DNA from 2 places in the Staphylococcus saprophyticus subsp. saprophyticus ATCC 15305 genome. Region 2 is predicted to be linked to the other one. Evidence: predicted binding sites of a transcription regulator. Region 2 holds the regulator's gene; the other holds the start of a gene.

Region 1 (3,427 bases), 240 kb from region 2:
TTATTTTTTGCAATAAATTCCCATACATAACCAGCAATAATCCCGAGAATTAAGCCAATGACAATACCTACTTTCAGAGCGGAGAATATCGCACTAATGAGTATTGCAATAAGTAATGCGATTGGAATGGTTATTCCAAATTTATATTTTCTTTCAGGTGAATTTACTATAGAGAAAAGCACAAAATATAAAATGCCAAAGACAACGATGACAAGTATACTTTTTAATATGAGTTGCCCAATGGAACTATCGGAACCACTAAAATAATTTAATACGAAAAATAACACACCAAAAATGATGGAAATCGTAATTGTACGTTTCAGTAAGTGTTGATTCATATAAAACTCCTTTGTAATCAAATCTAATAAAGAGTATACCATACAATGTATTTAAGTTAATGTTTCACTGGTTTAGTTGATACTTTGTGATCATATTGATGGTGATCATTTAAATATGCATAGAATAAACCTATAATTAAACCACCCCCGATATAATTCCCAATACCTGCACCAATCAGATTGATAACTGCAGGAGTTAAAGCTAATACGTTACTATGATAAATGAGACCGCCTGCGAAAAGGACAGTATTGTATACGACATGTTCATAACCCATAAATGCAAAAATTGACACACCAAACATCATGACAAACATTTTAGCTAAAATATCATCTATTTGCATCGCAATGACTAAAGAAATATTAATGAAGAAATTTGCAAAAATACCTTTAATTAATATCGCTATCAAACTTGAAGATAATGTTTTATGTTCAATGGTTGCCTCTAATTGCGTAAACATATCAACTGTCATAACATCAGAGCCTTTTAATATAAGAAAGAAAACTAGGCCACCTAAGGCATTCCCAATAAAGCAAAGCATGAAGATTTTTAAAACACGAGTTGGACTGATAACGCGATAATATAAACCAACAGTAAAATACATAAAGTTGCTTGTCAGTAGCTCTGAATTTGTAAATAGTATTAAAACAAGCGCAAAACTAAATGCGACAGCAGCCACTAAATTGATAACACCTGTGGGAACATGTGTATCAAGAGAAGCTTTAATAAGTAATACAAATACTGTGATGACACCTAATATAAATCCAGCCATGATGGCGCGAAGTAAATAACGTTTGAAATAAAAACTTTGAAGTATATCCTTTGTTCTTATTGTATCTACTACATGATTTATCCAAGATTTACCGTAAAAGACTTTATCCCATTTAACATTTTTTTCGTTCACTTTATTATCCTCACTTTCTTTAATTAAGCATAGTATACTACGAAGTGATTAAATTGTGAATATTTTCACAAAATATATTTTGATAAGCTATAAAGTATTTAAGTGATGTTTGAATAAAATGAATTTTCCTTATGAGCCTAAATCATTGAATATCATGCGCAAAGTACTGATGGATAGTGATATGGTGCTTTCTTTAAAACTTATTTATATAGATGTTTAAAACCTATATTTAAAAAATGTAGGATTGAAGTAATAAAATAATAAAAAAAGACTTTGCTTTTTTTTACTAAAATCGCATACAATTAATGACGGAAAATGTAAACCCTTACATAATTCAAAATAATTGTTTAAATTTTTTGAATTTATAGTATAATAGCGACATAATAAGTGAAATGAAATTTACTTATATTTGAAAGAGATGGGGTTTGAATGATGGAAGAAAATAATGAATTAAAAAGGGGATTAGGTGCTCGTCAAATGCGTATGATCGCTCTTGGCGGAACAATCGGTGTTGGATTGTTTATGGGGGCAACCAGCACTATAAAATGGACAGGTCCTTCTGTGATATTCGCATATTTAATTGCAGGTATCTTTTTATTCTTAGTAATGAGAGCAATGGGAGAAATGGTTTACTTACATCCAACTTCTGGTTCTTTTGCTAACTTTGCAAGTGATTACATACATCCAGTGGCAGGGTACTTAACAGCTTGGAGTAATATATTCCAATGGGTTGTTGTAGGAATGAGTGAGGTCATTGCCGTTGGAGAATATATGAACTACTGGTTCCCAGATTTACCACAGTGGATTCCTGGTGTTATTGTGGTTGCACTATTAGCAGGTGCAAACCTTGTATCTGTTAAGGCGTTCGGTGAATTTGAATTCTGGTTTGCAATGATTAAAGTTGTAACAATTATATTAATGATTGTTGCTGGCTTTGGATTAATTTTCTTTGGACTTGGTAATGGTGGAGAAGCGATCGGCTTATCTAATTTATGGTCACATGGTGGTTTCATGCCTAATGGTTGGATTGGATTCTTCTTTGCGCTATCAATTGTTATTGGTTCATATCAAGGTGTGGAATTAATTGGTATTACAGCTGGTGAGACGAAAGATCCGCAGAAAAATATTAAAAGTGCGGTTAATGGTGTTATCTGGCGTATATTAATTTTCTATATTGGTGCAATTTTTGTGATTGTTACTGTTTATCCATGGGATGAATTAGGAAACATAGGTAGTCCTTTTGTAGCAACATTTGCGAAAGTAGGTATTACCTTTGCAGCTGGTTTAATTAACTTTGTTGTATTGACTGCAGCAATGTCAGGTTGTAACTCAGGTATATTCAGTGCTAGTCGTATGACATTGAACTTATCTCAAAAAGGCATGTTACCTAAATTCTTTGGTAAAGTTATGAAAAATGGTGTTCCAATTTGGACTGTACTTGCCATTGCAATTGGTATTTTAATTGGTGCATTATTAAATGTTATCTTACCTTTATTCATTAAAGGTGCAGACAGTATCTTTGTTTACGTATATAGTGCGTCAATCTTACCTGGTATGGTACCGTGGTTTATGATTTTAATTAGTCATTTAAGATTTAGAAAAAATCATCCTGACGAATTAGATGGTCACCCATTCAAGATGCCTGGTGGTGCTATAACAAACTATATTACGATGGCATTCTTTATAATGGTATTGATTGGTATGTTGTTTAATAAAGAAACCGTCGTTTCAGTTGTAATTGGTATTATATTCTTATTATTTATGACATTATTCTTTTTCTTAAAAGGCTACCATAAATTGAGTAAAGACAAACTGATATAAGTAAAGTAAATATTAGAAATAGCTTGAATGCTTATTGAAGTATAACGAGTCTGAGACAAAAATAGATGTCTCAGGCTCTGTTTGTTTTTTTATTAAAATAATTTCAACATAAAAGGTTTCATATTTATTTAATAAGCTATTTATATTCATAATATAGTTAATTTACAGAAAATTAACTATATTAAAATGTTCACTCAAAACTAGTGTTTTAAACTGAATGTGTAGCACGATAATACATATTAAAGGAGTTATTAATTTATGAAAATCTTCAATAGGTTAGCAACTATTTCTGTAGCAAGTGCAATTGTGGCTGGTACAGCATTGGGGAGTGCACAACCAACTTATGCATCAGGCGGAGGACAAGAT
Region 2 (3,427 bases):
CAAATTGAATATTTGTACTTTTAGCATCAATCATAGGTTTATTAATGCGATCGATTTTATCTAACTTTTTGCGACGACTTTTTGCCATCCCAGTCGTAGAGGCACGCGCAATGTTTTTTTCTACGAATGTTTCTAAGCGTTTGATTTCAGCTTGTTGACTTTCATAGGCTTGCATGCGCTTTTCGTAATACTTATCTCGTTGTTCTATGAATTGTGCATAGTTTCCTACATAGTGTTGTACATCACCGAGTGCTACATCATATATTTGAGTGACAATTTTATCTAAGAAGTATCTATCGTGACTGATGATTACAATGGCCCCGTTAAAATAATTCAAATAACTTTCTAGCCATTGAGTTGTTTCCATGTCTAAATGGTTGGTAGGCTCATCGAGTAATAATAAATCTGGTTCACTTAGTAACATTTGCGCTAAAGATAGTCGGGTCTTTTGACCACCACTAAAATCATTAATGGGTCTATTAAAATCTGATTCAGTGAAGTTTAAGCCATGTAGCACCGTTTTAATTTTACTTTCATATTGATAGCCATCTTGTTTTTCAAATGTGTTTGATAATGACTCATAACGATCAATATGTATTTTATATGCTTCTGTATCGTATTCATTGGCATGTTGTGCAAGCCAATCCGTTTCTTTTTTCATTTCTAGTTCTAATTTTTTCATTGCTTCAAATGGCTTAGACATTTCTTCAAATACAGTTTGATTTGTGTCTAAGGTCATTTGTTGTGTTAAGTAACCAAGTTTTAAATTTTTACTTTTAGATACATAACCACTATCATACCCTTCGACGCCAGCGATTATTTTCATTAATGTTGATTTTCCAGCTCCATTACGTCCGACAATTCCAATACGTTCGCCCGTTTTGACTTCGAAATCCACATTGTTAAAAATATCTTCACCGTCGAATGACTTTGTTAAATCATTAAGTTGTAATAATATCATCCGATTTGCACCTCTCTATTCAATTATCATTCTACAGTATTCACGCTGTGGTTAAAACTATCATTGTTTATTTTTATGATGCATTCATGTATAATGTTGTAGTGATTATAAGATTATACAGTATTAGACATTGAAATAGGGGGACATGATCTTGGCTAATCAAAGCGAAAAGATTCCTCGTGCTACATTGAAACGTTTACCGTTATATTATAGATTCGTCAATACATTAAAATCAAAAGGTATAGACAGAGTTAATTCAAAAGCAATTAGTGAAGGCTTAAACATTGATTCTGCAACGATACGTAGGGATTTTTCATATTTTGGTGAATTAGGTAAAAAGGGCTACGGCTATAATATAGATAGCTTATTACATTTTTTTAAAAACGAAATAAGCGAAAACGATGAAATTAAGATTGCAATTGTAGGTGTAGGGAACTTAGGTAAAGCATTATTAACATATAACTTCTCAATACATGATGAAATGACAATAACAGAAGCATTTGATATTCGAGAAGAGGTCATTGGTACACAAATAGGGAAAGTGACAGTTAGTCCATTTGAAAAAATTACAGACATACTATCGCATGAACAGATAGATGTCGTTATTCTGACAACGCCTGAGGAAGCGGCTCAGAAGGTTGCTGATACATTAGTGAAAGCAGGCGTTAAAGGTATATTGAACTTTACGCCTAGTCGTGTACAAACGCCATCCGATGTACAAGTACATCACATTGATTTGGGTATAGAACTGCAATCTTTATTATTCTTTATGAAGAATTATAGTCATAAATAAAATGTAATGAACTAGTTTTTGATAAATACGGCATGTGATAACCATGTGGACAAAGTATTTATGGAAAGCTAGTTTTTTATTTGTCTTCGAGTTGTTAATTATTTTAAAAGCCAGCTGATTTTTAAAATAAATTTTCGTGAAACTGTAAGGTTGAAATTTTATACGAAATCTAATATTATTAATCTTATTGATTTTATCGGGAAAGAGGTTATGATATGACATGGTTAATTATCAGTGGACTGGTCGTAGGCGCTCTATTGGGGTTTGTTATGCAGCGAACACGATTTTGTCTAGCTGGTGGATTCAGGGATATGTATATTCAAAAGAGTAACAAAATGTTTTACGCCTTATTAATTGCGATTTCTGTACAAAGTATTGGCTTATTGCTATTAACTTCAACAAGATTAGTTGAAATACCAGAGTCAACATATCCTATCATTGGTACAGTGATTGGATCATTTATTTTTGGATTAGGTATTATTATGGCAGGTGGCTGTGCTACAGGAACATGGTATAGAGCTGGTGAAGGACTAATCGGTAGTTGGATGGCGTTAATTGCTTATGCATTTACTTCCGCCGCAACAAAATTTGGTTTATTACTACCATTAATGAACGGTTTAAATAAACCTACTAATGTAAATACGAGTATGTCACAAACAACAGGTATTCCAACCTGGGTTTTCGTAATTGTACTCATAGTAATCACTTTATTCTTCGTAGTAAAAACATTACGTAAACCAAAATTTGCAGTACCTAAACTAAAGCAAAAATTCACAGGTATACGTCATTATTTATTTGAGAAAAAATACCACCCATTTGTGGCAGCAATCGCAGTAGGACTTATCGCATTGCTCGCATGGCCGGTGAGTGAATCAACTGGTAGAATGTATGGTTTAGGTATTACAACACCTTCTGCAAACTTGGTACAATTTTTTGTAACGGGTGACTTGAAATTATTGGACTGGGGTGTCTTCCTGGTTCTAGGTATATTCTTTGGCTCTTATATTGCGGCTAAAGGTGCTAAAGAGTTTAAATGGAGATTACCGGATAAAAAAACAATACGCAATAGTATTATAGGCGGTGTGTTAATGGGATTTGGTGCATCTGTAGCAGGTGGTTGCTCTATAGGGAATGGTTTAGTTGAGACAGCGACAATGTCATGGAAAGGCTGGATTGCACTTGCTTCAATGATATTAGGCGCATGGACAATGAGTTATTTTGTATTTATTAGACCAATGAAAAAAGCACAAAGCCAAACTTCAAACACGAAAGTTTCATCACAAACGCAAACATCATAATTAAAATGGAGGTAATACGATATGGTACATGAATTAGGTACAGTTGGAATGGTTTGTCCATTTCCATTAATAGAAGCACAAAAGAAAATGAATACATTAGACAATGGTGAAGAATTAAAAATTGACTTCGATTGTACACAAGCAACAGAAGCATTACCTAACTGGGCAGCAGAGCAAGGTTACCCCGTAACGAATTACGAACAATTAGACGATGCTTCATGGACGATTACAATTCAAAAAGCTTAAATATACATTAAACCAATTTGTTTAATCTAAGGTAGTATACCTTGATTGAAGCAAATTGGTTTTTAATTTAAATAGTATTTAAAGCGATTCCATTATGATAGAATTGATATTGTTCATAATAGTGAAGTA

The links. Region 2 encodes Rex, which represses fermentation and respiration genes when NADH is low (regulators of the CRP and FNR family bind a similar motif). Its sites were predicted from a motif close to TTGTGAAATATTTCACAA; they were not measured.
Region 1: SSP_RS02870 (formate/nitrite transporter family protein) is a predicted target of Rex. The motif match lies at 1,294-1,311, and genes of this name have one in related genera.

The regions. Positions count from the first base shown of each region.
Region 1 covers NC_007350.1:625,417-628,843, forward strand. The annotation lists gene SSP_RS02865 (hypothetical protein) at 1-338, opposite strand, end outside; gene SSP_RS02870 (formate/nitrite transporter family protein) at 395-1,240, opposite strand; gene SSP_RS02875 (amino acid permease) at 1,673-3,061, shown strand; gene SSP_RS02880 (alkaline phosphatase) at 3,320-3,427, shown strand, end outside.
Region 2 covers NC_007350.1:865,251-868,677, forward strand. The annotation lists gene abc-f (ribosomal protection-like ABC-F family protein) at 1-961, opposite strand, end outside; gene SSP_RS04145 (redox-sensing transcriptional repressor Rex) at 1,107-1,754, shown strand; gene SSP_RS04150 (YeeE/YedE family protein) at 1,970-3,052, shown strand; gene SSP_RS04155 (sulfurtransferase TusA family protein) at 3,074-3,298, shown strand.